Regions from separate parts of the Paenibacillus sp. FSL H7-0918 genome, predicted to be linked through region 3. Evidence: riboswitches for the same ligand, from Rfam matches in the RefSeq annotation. Region 3 holds a riboswitch; each other region holds the start of a gene.
The links. A riboswitch is a leader RNA that binds a small molecule or an ion and turns the genes downstream of it on or off. The one in region 3 is predicted to bind cyclic di-GMP.
Positions count from the first base shown of each region.

Region 1: another riboswitch for cyclic di-GMP. It lies ahead of MHI15_RS04080 (thiamine pyrophosphate-binding protein); the one in region 3 lies ahead of MHI15_RS29420 (choice-of-anchor A family protein).
Region 2: another riboswitch for cyclic di-GMP. It lies ahead of MHI15_RS13130 (NPCBM/NEW2 domain-containing protein); the one in region 3 lies ahead of MHI15_RS29420 (choice-of-anchor A family protein).

Region 1 covers NZ_JBBOWJ010000001.1:854,044-860,114, reverse strand. The annotation lists gene MHI15_RS04095 (ketoacyl-ACP synthase III) at 1-343, opposite strand, end outside; gene MHI15_RS04090 (hypothetical protein) at 398-841, opposite strand; gene MHI15_RS04085 (carboxymuconolactone decarboxylase family protein) at 954-1,322, opposite strand; gene MHI15_RS04080 (thiamine pyrophosphate-binding protein) at 1,333-2,973, opposite strand; cyclic di-GMP riboswitch class I at 3,129-3,225, opposite strand; gene MHI15_RS04075 (methyl-accepting chemotaxis protein) at 3,400-4,650, opposite strand; gene MHI15_RS04070 (helix-turn-helix transcriptional regulator) at 4,772-5,728, opposite strand; gene MHI15_RS04065 (SDR family NAD(P)-dependent oxidoreductase) at 5,886-6,071, shown strand, end outside.
Region 2 covers NZ_JBBOWJ010000001.1:2,911,827-2,917,897, reverse strand. The annotation lists gene MHI15_RS13140 (EAL domain-containing protein) at 2-850, shown strand; gene MHI15_RS13135 (hypothetical protein) at 967-1,533, shown strand; cyclic di-GMP riboswitch class I at 1,691-1,777, shown strand; gene MHI15_RS13130 (NPCBM/NEW2 domain-containing protein) at 2,035-6,071, shown strand, end outside.
Region 3 covers NZ_JBBOWJ010000006.1:144,461-150,531, forward strand. The annotation lists gene MHI15_RS29390 (hypothetical protein) at 1-9, opposite strand, end outside; gene MHI15_RS29395 (hypothetical protein) at 235-564, opposite strand; gene MHI15_RS29400 (hypothetical protein) at 600-794, opposite strand; gene MHI15_RS29405 (DUF3221 domain-containing protein) at 1,443-1,787, opposite strand; gene MHI15_RS29410 (ASCH domain-containing protein) at 2,143-2,556, shown strand; gene MHI15_RS29415 (hypothetical protein) at 2,756-3,148, opposite strand; cyclic di-GMP riboswitch class I at 3,644-3,734, shown strand; gene MHI15_RS29420 (choice-of-anchor A family protein) at 3,843-5,645, shown strand; gene MHI15_RS29425 (LPXTG cell wall anchor domain-containing protein) at 5,834-6,071, shown strand, end outside.

The sequences.
Region 1 (6,071 bases), on a different contig from region 3:
TACTGTCAATGCAGATCGTATGGGATGCGCCTTTGATCAAACGGTGAATCATTAATGAGTTGGTAGGAAAGATATACTCAGGAGTTTGAATTGCATAGGCAATAAGGTCGATATCGGCACCTGTGAGACCACTTTTCTCCAGAACATTCCTGGCAGCCTCAAAAGCCATCGTAAGGGAATTCTCATCCGCATCCTTAATACTATACCGTGTAATACGACCTAATGCGGATAATAGACCTCGAATATCAATGCCTTTTTCGTCAAAATGCTTAATGAAAAAGTCGTTACCAACTATATTGCTGGGATGATAGATATCAATGCCTTTAATACGAATTCCGGTCATAATACGCCTCCAGGAAAGCAGTAAAATGTGGCCTACATATTAAGATTCAAAGATCTAGACTGTAACCGCAGAAATGATCTCGATGTTATCGAGTCCAGCTTTACGGCCAAGACGGGAAAGCTGCATTTTGAGGATCGGGTTATTTTCAAGCGTTAGATTTACTTTTACAAATCCATCATTCTTAAACATTACAAAGCAGCTTTCTAAAAGAGGTACAACATCTGGTGCAGTTACATTTAGCTTTCTGCAGTCGATTTTTAGTTCATAGTCAGCTGGAGTAATTGGATTGATAGTTTGTTGATAAGCTTGAATAGATTTTAGACCATCTTCTTCAGAAAATGTTCCATCTAACTCAATGTTAATAACCTTGTTTGTAGTGTCTGTCTTCAAAACGAAACTTCCCATGCCTAAATCTCTCCCATAGATTGAATTTGTCCAAAACAGTTCGACTGCAATATCCAGCCATGTATATCCATTTAGCTGTTTTATAAAAGTCAAAATTCGACACTATACAGCAAGTAATGGGATATTCCGACTCTATTATAGGCATATTTTTCAAGTGTATGCAATAATAAAGTCGAATTTTGTATATTGTTGTCGAACTGTTGGGTTATTGGATTTCTTCTATGGTTGCAAGCAGGATATTAAAAGCTGTGATGATTCTAGGTGCCCCTATAACGGGTACTAAGTGTAATAGAATACCTTTAAGCTGTTCTACGGTAACTCCAACACGAAGGGCCATGACATAATGAACGCCCAACTGTTCGAATTGACCCATTGAAATTAAAGATGAAATGACTGCGATTTCCTTCCAGTCAGGGGCTATAGTATTACGTTGAAAAATATCGCCATAGGCATTCCCCATAATAAATTCAGCCAAGTCAGGGAAGTGGTCTTTAATTGGAGCTAGTGCTTTTGCGCCATAGTCTCCTGATAGATTCGTGAAGTGGTTGAGACCACTGTTGATATTTTCCTTCATGGTTAGCCTCCTAGTTTAGGTTCAAAGTACGGTGTGCAGTCGGAGGGACTTCATCACGGTCTGTTAGTAGTTCAATAACGGCAACATGGTTTAGAGCTACCGCATCTTTAATTGCAGCTGTGAATTCATCCGCAGTCTCACATTTGTAGCCTTTAGCACCTAGAGATTCAGCGAATTTCACGGCGTCCATTGGTACTTCATATAGAGTTCCATCGATACGACCTGTGGTTTTCTCCATACCCTTAAGAGCCATATCTAGTTGCTTATTATTGACCACGATAAAGATGACAGGGATATCTTTGCAGACAGCGGTGTTAATCTCAGCGCCGAGCATCATGAAACAACCATCACCTGTAATGCAGAGGACAGTTTCTTCAGGAGCTGCGACTTTTGCACCAATAGCCATGCCGATCGAATTACCCATGCAAGCAAAATACGCATCAAAAACAAAGCTGCCCGGTTTCTTAACCTTGTACCATTTTGCAGCGTGGAATCCATGACTTCCATCATCAACGAAAATTGAATTATTATAAGGGATCAAATCACTTAAAGTGCTCATTACCGAAGCAAGGGAAAGATTCTTAAGGGTTGGAAGCTCTTCTGAATAATCCGCATCGGCCAAAGCCTCACGTTTGGTGATTGTGCTTGGGTCAATATGATTTAGGCAGTGCACCAAATTATCGCGCAGGTCCCCAGTGACCGGTATCGTTTTGGATAATAGTATTTTTCCGACAAAGGTTGGATCAATATCAAATTGAATTAAAGTTGCTGGATGATTCTCCCGTTTAAGATTACAGATGGTCATATCACTTAAACGTGATCCAAGCACTATAAATAAATCGCTTTTATTCAATAAATCGTCCCCGTGGGTCGAACCGCCAACGCCAATAGGACCATGATAGAGTGGGTGATCCCAGACTATAGCCCCTTTTCCACCAGGAGATGTTACTACAGGAATATTAAAAGTTTCTGCGAGTTGAACAAGCTCTTTATGTGCTCCGGAGCGGTTAATTCCTTTACCCGCAATAATCAAAGGATTCTTAGCAGCTTGAATAGCATCGATGACTCTATCGATATTAGCTTGACTAATTAGAGACTCTCTTTCTGGGATTACTATATTGCATTCTTCCAATACTTCAGTTTGTACATCAAAAGGAATACAAAGATGAACAGGACCCCGTTTGGTCAGGGCCACAGAAATCGCATGATTAAAAATAGTACCAAAGTGATCCCCACGTTCAACCAATTTACTGAACAAGGTGGCAGGTCTGAACATATCAGCTAAATCAGCCAGAAAAGAGGTGGAGTCCTGACATTGAGGAATTCCAAGCTCTGTAATGGATTGGTGGCCGGTAATAAATAGGACAGGTAGGTTGTTAGCTTTCGCATGTGCTGCTGCTGTAAGCAGGTTAGTTCCCCCAGGACCCGAAGTACCAAATGCTACGCCTAGGTTACCCGTTTTCAGCGCATACCCTGCTGCTTCGAATCCGGAGCTTGCTTCATGTCTGCCGGGAATAAATTCAATACCGTAATCCACCATCTTTAGAACTATTGGACAAATGGATTTGCCAATGATCCCAAAAGAATGGGTGACTCCAAGGTTACGTAGTGCTTCCGCCATGTAATCTGCGACTGTCTTCAAAAGAAACACCTCACAAGTTTTTTGATATATATTAGTTATTAATCTACCGAATAGATACGATAGATCAATATACTCAAAAAGTAAAAACCTGTGCTCTATAGTAAGCACAGGTTGGTGGCATAAGGCGCCGCTAAGACTGAACAATAGTTCAGCCGTCCTGGTTCCTCTGCAACCTGGCAATCATGGCCTCAAACGAAAAAATGAGGCTGTAGATCCATGGTTTTGCGTCATCCTCTTTCGAGGATTTTGCCAATATTAATTTATAGTTGATAAGAATAATTTTCCTTTACAATATATTCCTCATTAATTTTTGTCAACATAATCCGCTAAAAAAACTCGAAATTTGACGAAAGTCTTGTCCAAGAGATGAAGTTTTGCCTCGCGAAAAAAACTGCCACCTAAGACTCAGCTTAGGTGGCAGTTGATAGTTTTGAACTAGAATTTAAAGATATGAATGGTTTTTTGCAGATTAAATACGGCCTGGGTCATTTTTTCCGTTTCTTCTGCAACAGACTGCAGGGCATTAATCTGTTCATTCATAGCCGCCGATACCTCTTCCGTGCCAGCAGCAGTTTCTTCGGTGATTGCTGAGATATTCTCAATTGCACTGGAAATTTTCAAGGCACTTTCTAGCATAAGATCACTCTCCGCAGAGAATGAAGAGATTTGCTCGGTAATGTACTGCACGCTTTGTACAATTTGTGCGAAAATATGGGCAGATTGAGTGATCATTTCATTCTGAACCTGCACAACCTCTTCATTGATGGCAATATTATCGATGGCTTGTTTAATATCTGACTCAATGCTGCGGACCAAGCCGAATACTTCTTTTGTGGATGCCGTAGATTCTTCAGCAAGCTTGCGAACCTCTTGAGCTACAACGGCAAAACCCCGACCATGCTCTCCGGCACGAGCAGCTTCGATGGAGGCATTCAGTGACAGCAGGTTGGTCTGCTCAGCGATCTCTGTGATGGTCTTGGTGATCATCGTAATCCCGCGGGCATTTTGTGAGAGAGCTTCAATAGTATCAGCCACTTTTTGTGTAGCCTCTATGTTTTTACGCATGCCTTCAGCCTGTGTATCTACGGATTGGCGCCCTTGCTCAACAAGTTCTAAGGTATGTATTGAACGTCTGTTCATTTCTTTGGTGGAGTTCGTATAATTGGATACTTTGGTCTCAATGTCTTTAATGGATTCTGTCATATCAGCGATATCCGTAGATATTTCATTTGCACCAAGAGCGAGCTCAGTAGAAGAAGAGGCTACTTGTGCCATGACAATTTTCAGGTTCTGGTTCTTATCTTCGATTCCGCGGCTTGCATCCATAACTTGACGGGTGATCTGCGATGCATCGGTCAGAATCTTCTTGAGCTTATCAATCATTGTGTTAAAGGAGCGGCTTACGTCACCCATTGAACCATTTTCGTCCGCTCTGCTAGTGAAATCACCCTTTGAAATACTGTGAGATACATTAGCAATATCATCAAAAGATGATGTAAGCGTTCTCTCCACGAAGCGAGCAACAGGTAAAGTCAGACCTGCAAGAACAACTACTAGTATAATTCCTACGAGAAATTGACCTAGAATCATTAACGTAACTAAGACAGGAATAGCAAACAGTGCGGCAACGAGGTAACATCCGGCAACAATTCTTTGTTTTAACGGAAGTTTGTGCATCCAGCTCATTGGTAAAATGTCCCCCTTATTAAATTTTATGTAATGGTGTTATTATAGGGGATTTATAGGTCATTGGTCTATAGAGAAGTGTCATAAATCTTCTTTAAGTAGTAGATATTTAGAATTCATGTCAAAATTCCTCATATATTGTGGAAATTGTTTTAATAGCAGACTTTACCATCCCTACTAGTTCGATAGGAGCTAAAACAATAACTGAAGGAGAGAAAGAGAGTACGATACGACAGGCAGATTCTATAGCATTAAACTCGGCCTCCACGTTCATCCACCCAGTATTAGCAGAGGGTTCTACTAAAGTTATAGTTACATATCTTTCACGTTGTAATTCTTTAAGAATAGACTCATTCACCTTTAAGTTCACTACATATTTTGGCAGTGCTGCTTTGAAAGCTAAAGTCGATTGTTCCCAGTAGCTTTTTAAATCAAAAGCCTCAGGTCTGACAAATGATTCATAAGTTGCGTCAGCTTGTATTAATCTCGACACGCGAAAAGTCCGCATTTCACCCTCGGTTCGTGCCACTACATACCAAACTCCACGTTTTGCGACTAACCCGAGAGGTTCAATGAAACGCTCCTTCATCTCGTCATTCCGTGGGTAAGTGATCTTCACTTTACGGTCTTCCCAAACAGCTTCCTGAAGGACAGAAAGAAACGGGTACGTCTCGTCGGAAGGGTGCCAGCTGGCACCATCTATATGAATGCGCTGGCTCAGGTAACTGGCTGGATTATTCGGCCTGGATGGGGAAGCAGCCTTCAGCTTAAGCACGGCAGAAGAGAAGTCGTTTTGTATACCCAGATCTTTTAAAATCGAGGAGTCTGCGGACAGCAGCAGAGTAGCAATTTCTGAGGGCTTCATACCCGTTAAGGAGGTCCGGTATCCTTCTGTGAGCATCCAACCTCCTTCGCGTCCCCGTTCGGCAAGAATCGGTATTCCCGCTGTACATAAGGCTTCCATATCTCTAAACACAGTTCGTTCAGACACTTCTAAGGTCTGGGCTAGCTCACGGGATGTCATCTTTCCACGATTTTGCAGCAAAAGTAAGATGGATAACAAACGATCGGCTCTCATTAAGGGACACTCCTCCTCCTAATAAATGTTGGCTAGTTCTTAATTAATTATTATATTATATATGTCAGTTGATGTCATATTAAAGAATTATACTATATAAGGTAAGGATTAAATGCAGAACATTTAGAGAAAAACAAGTGTAGAAAGGATTGAGAACATGACTTTAAAAGGAAAAGTAGCATTGGTCACCGGAGGCAGCAGAGGTGCTGGTAGAGGAATTGCATTGGAGCTGGCAAGGAAAGGTGCATTCGTTTATATTACGGGCAGAACGACAGAGGCTTCTGGCATAGAGCATAGCAAGCGGAGCATTGATAACGTACTTAGGGAAATAAAAGCGGAGGGA
Region 2 (6,071 bases), on a different contig from region 3:
TGTGATTACAATTAAGGAGGCTGGGGTACGGGATTTTCTAGATTTCTGTAATGACCATATGGAGTCGGAGCAGGTTGAATTCCGTATAGATGACCAAACATGGAGACCTCTATCCGAATTACCCACTGTACTTGATATGGAGTGGATTGATGAGGTTATCACTAAGGGTCTTGTTACTTGCTACTTCCAACCGATTGTGAACGTAAGGGAAGAAATTTTTGCATACGAGCTCCTATCCAGATTTAAAAAAGAAGACGGATCTCTTATCTATCCTAATGAGATTTTTGCGGCGGCACGGAATCGTGGGCGTTTATATGCTTTAGACCGGTTATGTAGAATGACGGCTGTAAAATATGCTGCACCCTTAAATAAAAAAACGTTTATTAATTTTATCCCAACGTCGATCTACGCTCCAGAGTTCTGCTTAAGATCAACCGTTGAACTGGCCAATCAATTAGGCGTCGATCCTTCTCTTTTTGTCTTTGAAGTTGTTGAGACGGAGAAAGTGGATGATCTCGCTCATTTGAAAGCTATTTTGACATATTACAAGGACCGGGGATTTGAATACGCTTTAGATGATGTTGGTGAGGGCTTCAGCACGATCGAGATGTTATTGGAGCTTAAACCCCATTACATGAAGCTGGATATGAAATATGTTCAGGGTGTGTCCAGCGATCTGAACAAACAGAAAATAGCAAAGCAATTTTTAGAAAAAGCTTTAGAAATCCAATCCGTTCCTTTAGCAGAAGGTGTGGAGTTTAGAGAGGACTTTGAATGGCTTAAGCAGAGTGGTTATCAGTTGTTTCAGGGCTATTTATTTGGAAAGCCTGATCCTATTCCCAAACAGTAATCCTAATGAGTATATATCCGTCCAGAGGATGAGATGAATTTCAGGTCAGAGTCTGAGTACAGCCAACCCCCGGGGTTGTATAATTTAGGTAATTTGAAAAGGGGGACGGGATGGATATGAAATGGCATCAATTTGTAACGCGCTGGGCGGATTCTAGGGGCTTTGATGGACGAGAGATTGATTATCAATGGCCTTCTCCCTCATTTCCGGTCATCAGTATTCGCAGTAATCTAGGGCGATACTCAGGTCAAGCGTATGGCCGTGGAGGTAAACCCCGTGTGAAGACAGCCGTTGGATTAATCGCTATTGGAGATGTAGCTGTTGGCTTGATTTCCATAGGTGCGATAAGCGTGGGCGTATTATCCTTAGGAGCAATATCACTGGGAATGTGGTTAGCGATCGGAGCAATAGCACTTAGCTGGCTTGGCTTCGCAGTGGGAGCGATTGCGATTGCAGGCGTGGCTGTAGGAGCGATCGCAATCGCGGAAAAAGCGTTGGGGGCCATCGCCATAGGGGATACGGCGTTTGGTGCGATAGCGATAGGCAGGATCGCTGGGGGTGCCATAGCTATCGGACAATGGGCATATGGTGTAATCGCAGTTGGCGAACATGGTTTCGGATTAATTCCCATCACGGGCGATGTGTGGAATTGGTTCCGGCGTTTGTTTGGATCGGGGAGTTAAGTAGACCTACAGTCCTAAAGGATGCCCTTCTCTTCCGGGATGGTCGATAAATAATATCTATCACATAAGAAAAACTAATTGCAATTACCTATATTCATTTCATACCAATTAATCATGCGATCCGATCTAGGCTTATGTTACTCTTTGAATGTATTCGAAACTTCATAGGCAAACCTATGGAAATGTAGGGACGCAAAGCTAAAGGGACTAAGGTTATCATAACTATTGTCAGCCAGCTGCCAAAGAGTGTGTAACGCTTTTTGTTAAAATATAAGAAAGTATAAGTTATACACCTATACTTAATATCTTATATTTCTCGCTTAAACGCTTGCCGTCCTTATAGGACGCTGAAGGCGTTTATGCTTGTTAAGGTTTAATAAAAATTAAGTCTTAATTTTTAGGCGACTTTATACGCAATCAAGCTACTCTTTTGGGGTAGTTTTTTTTGTGCCCATTTTTGGGCACTGGAGAGATTCATATGACATCTGGGGGTAAGAAGAGATGAAGAAAATGATTGCGATCGCTACATCGGCGGCCATGTTGGCCAGTTTTTCGAGTGAGGCAGGTTATGCTTTAGCAAGTGAGGCAAGCAAGGTAAATGTAACAAAAACAGTGGCGCAAAGTAAGGTTAACTTATTAAGCAACGCTTCGGTTATTCCGTTTGAGCTGTACGGCAAGGATGCTCTAAATGCCTATAATGAGGTTTTTAGAATGAATCCAGCAAATATTAAATCCATCACAAATAACGGTGGCAACTACTCAGGCTCGCCTATAGCTAAGGCTATGGATGGGGATATGAGCACGCATTGGGAGACTGGCAAACCGAATAGTTCAACGTTTACGAATGAGGTTGTGTTTGTTTTCAATGAGTCCACTGAATTAAATAGAATGGTATACGCGGCTAGGCAATCCGGTGCGAAAGGTAAAGGTTTTGCTCAAGAATTTGAGATCTATGGTTCCACTACCGATGGGGTTGATTTTACGCTCGTGTCTTCTGGAGAATATACAGGCTCAACCGGTGATGTAGTGGAGATTCAGTTCGCACCTACGGCTTTTAAGAGACTTAAATTTGTCTTCAAAAAAGCGAACCAAGATTGGGCGAGTGCGGCTGAGTTTTCTTTTTATAAAGAGGATAGTGTCTCTGCTAAAATGAAAAATTTATTTACAGATGATACCTTGAGCCAAGTTAGTACTGCCTTTAATACGGCAGAGAAATTAACAGCTTTAGAGAATGAAGTGCAGGCACATCCACTGTATGCGCAGTTTAAAGAAGAGATAGAGAATGCAAAGATCCTTTTGGAGAACCATCAGGTAGAGGCAACGGCAGCCAAGGTTTCGAAGCTAAAAGGGTATGGAACAGCCTATGAAAATGCCTATAGCCAAGCTTATAGAATGCCGAATGCAAACGTATCAAAAGTAACGGTGAACGGTGGAAGCTACCCAGGTACGAAGCCTGAATATATGCTGGATGACCAGCCCACTACGCATTGGGAAACGAACAAAAACAATGATGCAAGCTTCACGAATGAAGTCGTGTTTGAACTAGCGCAAGCGGAAGTGCTGGACAGAGTGGCTTTTTTGGCTAGAGATAACCGCAAAGGATTCCCAGAGGCTTTTGAAATCTATGCATCAGAGACGAGTAAAGGAGAGACCTTCCAACTTGTATCTAGCGGAACCGCGATTAGTACCAATGACTTTCTGGAATTTAAATTCGAACCGACGAAGTTTAAAAGATTAAAATTTAAGTTCACAAAAGCTAATATCAACAGACCTTTTGCGGCTGAATTTAGATTTTATACAGAAGATAAAGTAAGCGAAGCTGTAAATGGTATTTTCACAGATGGAACGATGAGTGCGGTTGTGCCTGCTTATAATAGCGTCGAAGCAATCAACGAATTAGAAGAAGCGGCAAAAGTACATCCCCTCTATCCAATCCTGAAAGATTCATTGGAACTAGCTAAGAAGCTGGTTAATGGCGAGGTTCAAATCGAAGGCACCATCATTGAGGCGGAACAACGTGGAGATATGAAAAAGCATGCGCAGGAAAACCTGAGAATTGGTTTTGGTACGAACAACCAGCCTACAGGTCTCGTTGCAATGCCTGGAGATACGATCAACGTTTATGTGGACGCAGCTTCTAACGATAAGCTACCTTCTTTAGTCTTTTCTCAACAAGAGGCCGCTTGGAATGTTTGGGCTAGAGGTGTGCAATTGCGTCCAGGTAAGAACATTATAACCGTTCCTGAATTTGCTACGAATAGTTATTATGCACATGAAGTGACTAAGGGCGGCACCGTTTATATCGTAAATCCCTATACAGCTGAGGAACAAGGGAAAGCGCCATTGATCCGCTTCGAAGGTTTAGAAAAGATTCCTTTTATGACCAAGACCACGGATCCAGAACAATTCAAAACCTTCTTAATCACATACAAACAAAGACTGGACGAAGATAAAGCGGCTCATCCAAATGTTCAAGATCGTAAACTCATAGATGTGGTAGAAATGGCCAGCGATCATGTTATATTCACAGGAACGGCGACGGAGGCGTACAACAAATATATTACGCAAGGAAATAACCCGCTGGACACCGTAACTGGGTATGACACCTGGATGAAGAGCATTTTTGCCTTCTATGGCTTGGATGGCAGTAGCGAGATTCATGATGCCAAGCTAATTCGTGAGAATATTCGCTTGATGCAGCCTTATGGTGCGATGTATGCAGCGGGAGATCATACAGGGATCCAACTTGGAACAGTAGGAACCATGTTAGGTGATTTTAATAAAGCCTATCCGGGCTGGGGACTGAATCACGAAATTGGGCATCGCTTGGCTATGGGTGAACGGGAATATGGCGAAGTAACTAATAATATGGTGTCTATGTTTATGTCTGTCGCAGCGAATTCGATAGATAATCGTATACCGTATGAATCAGATATCTATAAATATGTCCTCGAAGAAAATAAAGTGGTTATGAATCAGCAGGGCTTATTTGCACAACTCGGAGCCTATTGGCAGCTGGAGCTGGCACATCCGGGATACTGGACAGAGCTAACCAAGCTATATCGGGAGCGGAAGGTCACCCTTACCAACGGTGACAATTCCAAGCAGCAGTATTTGGTGGAGTTCTCCTCCGAAGTACTGGGATTAGATTTAAGCAGCTATTTTGCCAGACATGGCTTCACTGTGAATCCTGAGACAAAAGCGAAAGTAGCCAAGTATCCGGCACCGCAAAAGTTATGGTATTTAAATAACTCGGTGATTAATTATGAGGGAACTGGAATAGCGGATAAAAATCTGGCCATTAAGGTTAATATCACACCTAACACCACGGCTAGAACGAACACGTTAAGTTTCAGTATAGATAAAGAGCTTAAGCAAGACTTTTTAGGATATGAAGTGTATAGAAATGATGTGTTAGTTGGTTTTACAGGAACTGAGCAATTTGTGGATCAGAATGTAGATGTGAGTATCAACTATACGTACAAGATCGTCGGTTATGATAAAAAGCTGAACCCACTGAAGCCCGTACAGGTTAAAGCCTTTAAGCCAGCCTTGTCTGTTGAAGATCAGCTCACTTTAAAGCTTAATCAAACCTTTGATCCGATGAGCTATGTAAAAGCGGCTAACTATCTAGGAAACGATATTACTGCAGATGTCTCTCTGAAAGCCAATAACGTTGATGTAACGCAAAAAGGCAACTACGAAATTGTATATGAAGTGAAAAGCGAAGGGGTTACGGAAACGAAAACCACACAGGTTACGGTAACGAGCGACTACGCCTATATTTCCGATCTCAATGCCAAGTCAGTCGTTGTAGGCTGGGGTGAATTAAAGAAAGATAAAGCCGTTTCCGGAGGAATCATAACCCTTGTTCGCCAAGGGTTGGCTGCGACGTACGCGAAAGGGATTGGTGTTCATGCCAACTCTGAGGTAGTTTACGATATTGAAGGTAAGGGTTACGACTTCTTTGAAAGCTACATTGGGATTGATCAAGCCATGAAAGGGAAACCTTCCTCGGCTACTTTTGCAGTGTATGTGGATGGAGAACAGAAATTTGAGAGTGATGTTTTCCGGGCAGGAACAGAACATCAATTTGTGAAAATCCCTGTGACTGGCGCAAGAGAGGTGAAGCTGGTTACAACAGATGCTAAGGATGGCAATGCTTCAGACCATACGGTATGGGCGGATGCGAAGTTCTCGAATAATTCAAGCAAACCTACCATTACAGTACCGGAAGAGACAACCTTCGTTAAGCTGAACAGCGTATTTGATGTGTTGAGCGATGTAACAGCTTTTGATACGGAAGATGGTAACTTAATTGGAGCCGTTGAAGTGCATTCAAATGGATTCACATCAAGCAAAACAGGGACTTACAACGTCGAGTTTTCAGTTACAGACTCAAATGGGAACTCCGCTGTGCAGGCCAGAAAGATTGTTGTATACAGCGCTAGTAAATACCTGAGTGATATAGATTGGCAATCGGCAAAAACGGATTATAATGTGGTTCGAAAAGATAAGGCTAGCTCTAACAATCCGAT
Region 3 (6,071 bases):
TATTTTCATCTTTATACACACCTTCATTTTGTATATATAGTAATTTGGAAATTAAGATTGATACGTTACCTTGTTTGATCGGTTTCGATAAAAATAATAAAAATTCAGCAAATCTTTAGACGGGCTTCATACTTATTTAAGCTAAGAGGATTATAGTAATTACATAACCCCCTTATAATATAGATCTAGACCCTGCCGGAAGTTGGTGGGGTCACTTTTTTGCACAGAGTAATTTTATAAATATGGTTGCCCAATATAGAAGAGAAACAAGAAATATAAAATGTAGAGAATGGGTAGCTTTATTTTTAATTTCTTGCAGGAATTTTTGAATTTTTCTGAGGTCTTGGACAGATTCTTCATCACATATCCATAAATGAGGAATTGTCCAATAACAAAGAAAATGAGCTTAAGGGGAAAGTTGCCCATTTTTATCTCAGTGAAAATAATAGTGAATGTGACACTCACAAAGGTTAGTGATACAACTTTTAAAAACTGTTCATAACGATCTTGTGGTTCTTTGATAGGATCCTGCTGCCCCCATTTTCTCTCATCAATTTCTGTCATGGTAAACCTCCAATCTACTGAATGTTATTAGTATTTCACCAGATTGAGATGCTTTTTGAACAGGGAGAATTAATTGGGAAACCATTATGAGTATAGTTGTCTGTTGCATCTTGTTGAAGGCTTACTTGTTGTGGAGATAGTACACTTGAATTTGATTGATTTGCTGATGCGAAAGGAGCAATTGCGGTAGTCAATAAAGCGATTGATAAAACTACGATTAGTTTTTTCATACTTTGATAATCCTCACATATGAAGTGTTTACTTACATGGATAATAGTAAATTTAATGGTTAATGATGTATATGAGCTATAAGATCGATTTGAAAAATGAGATGTTTTGTAAGTTTTTATAAATAAACGTCGAATATTATAATAAGAGAGTTTTATTGGTGTAGATGACCTAGGACTAATTAATTGTGATGAATTTTAAAAATACGAAACCCGCCGATGCATGTCTCGCGGGTTTGTGCTGATCCTGTATCTTCAAGTAGATCCTTCGTGTTATTAGGTACATTGCCAACAACTGTAGGGACTTTATAAGCTCCTATAGTTGTTACATGGTAAGGTTTCAGTAATTCCAACAAAGAGTAAATTCCCAAATGCTTGGGATTATGCCCACTGGCTTCGGTAGGTGAGCTTTTTTTGTTTACAGAATGTTCCAGAATTATTATATTCAGATTATGTAAATGTTTCGTCCGGAAGAGATTATTCATAGTATATGTTCGGAAGGGTATTTCTGCTTCAGGAATTCCCGTAACAGAGATGTTGAGAGTATATAATGTTCCATATTATATACTCTGATTTCTCCTTAAATCTACACAAAGAAGCGCCGTCCCTTTGGAGACGCCGCTTCTTTATAGTAGATTCTATTCTTTTTGCTCAATTCTTGATTTTGGTGATCTTTTTGGCGGTAACTTGTGCAGGGAATGAATCATCACTTACTTCAAAAAACACTTTAATCTCATCTCCTTTTTTATATTTAGAAGGTGCAACTTTATTTACCCAAATGGCTTGAGAGTACTCATTAGATTCGAGAATTTCCTTGTATTCCTTGTTCAAGTCTTCTTCTTTTAATTCAGAAATTACTAAAATTCTTTTATTTTCTACATCTATTGTGTGTACAATTCCTTTCAAAACTTCATCATTCTTACTACAGGCGGTGACTAATAACAAAAAAACAAAAATAAGAGTCCATTTAATAGTAGTACGTGGTTTTTGAATCATGGACCTTCCCCTCCAGTGGTTACGACATTAGTTTAAAATCGGTTGCACAGGCATAGCAGTTAGTACATTACCAATATAAGAATAAACAGCAGCCTTTCCATTATGACGACCTTTATTGATTCTGGGGAGTTACAGGTGAATGTCTGTAGTATTGATATTTTCATAAGAACTTTTGTTTGTATATAATAAAAATAAATGTTCTTATTTTAGAGGCGATCAATGATGGAAATGAGTATCGACCAAACGGTTGGGATTATTTAATTTATCAGGTCAAGGTGAGCAAGATTACACAACGCGAGATCGAGATCCGTGCATCCGTGACAAACGTCCAACATAAACGAAGGGGATAAATATCATGCGGTGTATAACAATACGGCAGCCTTGGGCGACTTTAATTGCTCTTGGTGAAAAAGAGTTTGAAACTCGTTCATGGAGAACAGCCTACCGCGGCGAGTTAGGCATCCATGCCGGAATGAGGATTGACAAAAAGATTTGTGAACAGGAACCGTACAAATCAGTATTGGCGAAACATGGCTATACAGCGAATAATTTGCCGACAGGAGCTATTATTGCTACAGGTCAGCTCGCGGGATGTTATGTGGTTACTCCAGAGGTGGATTTAAGGGAATGGATCAATGGGAACGAATATGATTTTGGCGACTATAGTGAAGGACGGTTTGCCTGGAAGCTTGAACGGGTTCATCCATTAAGCCATCCAATTCCAGCTAAAGGTCGGCTAAGCTTGTGGGAGCACTCTAATCACTTCTGAACGGCGAACAATATTTTTAATGTAATTTTTATGTGCCTATCAGCTTTTTTTCAGGTTCGAGGTATATATTAGAGACACCAAACACCCCCCAGTGTTTTGTGGTATATCTCTCTCAGGTCTTGCCAACTCCCATGGTAAGGCCTATTTTTTTGTTCACTAATTGATTGGGGGGAGAGAGCGCAGCGGCTTCTATACAGCTTTACTTAATCTGGTACTGTTCTTCGTAACTCTTAAAAGATGAAATATCCAGCCCTAGGTATCTGCGCATATGGATGGCAGCCTGAGCCGCAACAATGTCATTCAACAGCAGCATTCGTTCATGATAGCCACGACATATATACTTGGCTTCAATTCCAGTATTAAGTCTGTTTTGCTCATACACCTTGATTCCCCGTCTTCTCATTTCTGCACGAACATCCCTTAGATCTGTTGTAGCTACTGCAGCAGCTGTTCCAAGCACCTCCAGATAAGGGGCGGGTGTTCGTAAGTGTGTAGATAAAATGGCGGAGTCCCGTTCGAAAGCTGATAAAATCATCGGAAGCAATAAATAAGATTTCACCAGCATGTTGTCCCTGCTTTCTGCTCTATGCATGAATCTCATCACCTCTAATAGGAACGTATATTCGTATTCTACCCCGATATTCCAAAAATAATCAATGGTATTTCTAAACAGTTTATCCAATGTGATTAAATTCACAACTTAATAACGAAGAATAAATTATATTAAAAATTGTAATAATAAAAATTAATGTATCGAACGCAAATAAAGGAGAATTATGATGGAAAAAGAGGGCAGCCTCCAGCGTGGATTGTTTTTTGGTTTAATTCTGAGTGTTCCCTTATGGATATCCATATTGGGCTATATACAGTTACTTTAAAATTTAATGAAAAACCTTATGCGAAGCGCCTTTAGGCGCTTTTTTTGTGTGGTACTAATGCGGGGAATTATCGAAAGGAATTGATTGACAATTGTGGGTGTCGGGAGCTAAACTGTTATTAATTCAAAAGTATTAAAAGTCATAGACTGTTATTGGATAGAATGCTTCAGCTACCAGTTCTGGACTTGCAGTGTAATACATATATATAGTCATGATAATAGCAAACCGTCTGAAAGGGCGGGACGCAAAGTCCAGGAGTCTAAAGTGTCTTAAAGGCACAATGACCGTCCGACTGCCATGAGAAGGGAATTTCACTTCTTTTTGGCGGTCTTTTTTGTTGTTAGGTCCTTTAGAGTTTCTGGTAATTATTCTGATTAATATAAATCATAGTTTTAGGAGGTGTGCCATTTGAAAAGAAGAATAAAACCGTTACTCTCGCTTGTATTAGCTGGGATTTTGACGGTAGGTAGTGGGCTTTCCTCATTGGGAGCTGGAGTTGCTGGAGCTAGTAGTTCTTCTACATTGGGAATTGCAGCGGTCTACAACGTGTTTATTCTAGGGGATATAACGACAGTTTCGGATACGGAAGGAAGGTTTGCTGCTGGAGGTAACGTTAACTTAACCAACTATAGTGTTGGAGATAGGTTGACCGCAGCAGAGGTTTCCCTGACTGACACACTTGTTGTTGGAGGGAATCTTACTTTCAACGGAGGTACTGTTTATGGGAATATCGTGTACGGGGGAGATTTTTCAGGGAATGTAACGCTCCTCAAGGGTGGTGCAAAAAGACAGGGGAGTACGATTGACTTTTCAGCCGTAGGTCAGTCTTTGAAGGACAAATCAGCAGAACTTGCAGCATTGCCGGCGAATGGAACAACAGTGTACCAATATGGCAGCCTTACCCTGACAGGTACAGATCCTGCGGTCAATGTTTTTAATGTTTCAGGAGATAACGTCTCTAATACCTACGGAATTACAATAAATGTTCCTTCAGGATCTACTGCAATTATTAATATTGATGGTTCTAACGTAAAAATGAAAAACTTCGGATTTCTACCTAATAACGTGTTGAACAGCAAGAAAATTTTGCTTAACTTTAGCCAAGCTGCGTATCTTGATATGGCAGGCATAGGTGTAATGGGAAGCATACTTGCCCCCTATGCTCATGTTGATTTTATTAATGGTCAGATTAACGGTACTTTAGTGGCGGCTTCACTCAAAGGTACTGGTGGTGGTGAATTTCACCACTATCCATACGATGGTGATGAACCTGGACCAACGCCGACACCAACACCAACAGTGACACCAACGCCGACACCAACACCGACACCGACGCCGACAGTGACACCAACGCCGACAGTGACACCAACACCAACGCCGACAGTGACACCAACACCAACGCCAACACCGACGCCGACGCCGACAGTGACGCCAACGCCAACGCCGACAGTGACACCGACGCCAACACCATGTCCCACGCCGACAGTGACACCAACGCCGACACCAACGCCGACAGTGACACCAACGCCGACACCAACGCAGACACCGACACCAACACCAACACCGACACCAACACCGACGCCGACACCAACACCGACGCCGACAGTGACACCAACACCGACACCAACACCGACGCCGACAGTGACACCAACACCGACACCGACGCCGACAGTGACACCAACACCAACGCCGACACCGACACCAACACCAACACCGACGCCGACAGTGACGCCAACACCAACGCCGACGCCGACAGTGACACCAACGCCGACAGTGACACCAACGCCGACAGTGACACCAACACCGACGCCGACAGTGACACCAACGTCGACACCGACACCGACGCCGACACCAACGCCGACAGTGACACCAACGCCGACACCGACGCCGACGCCAACACCGACACCGACAGTGACGCCGACACCAACACCGACAGTGACGCCGACGCCGACACCGACACCAACGCCGACGCCAACAGTGACACCAACGCCAACACCAACGCCGACAGTGACACCAACGCCGACACCAACGCCAACACCGACGCCGACGCCAACACCGACGCCGACAGTGACACCAACACCAACACCGACGCCGACACCAACGCCGACAGTGACACCAACGCCGACAGTGACACCGACACCGACAGTAACACCAACGCCGACGCCAACGCCAACAGTGACGCGAGCAGACCAACGCCAACACCGACGGTAACGCCAGAGGTAACACCAACACCAACGGTAACACCAGAGGTAACACCAACACCAACGGTAACACCAGAGGTAACACCAACACCAACGGTAACACCAGAGGTAACGCCAACACCAACGGTAACACCAGAGGTAACACCAACACCAACGGTAACACCAGAGGTAACACCAACGTCGACACCAGAGACTTCGGTGTTCCCGACACCAACGCCATCATCCGTAATTGGCACTATAGTTCTTGCAGAAGATCCTGTGCCGCTTGGGCCTGTAGCTTCGCCGACACCATCGCCAGTACCAACACCAACACCGTCGAATAGCACAGAAGTACTTGTTGATGATGATGAGATCCCATTAGGTCCGGTACCGGCAGTGACACCAACGCCAACACCAACACCTGATGAAATCATCGTAGTGGACGATACGATCCCAT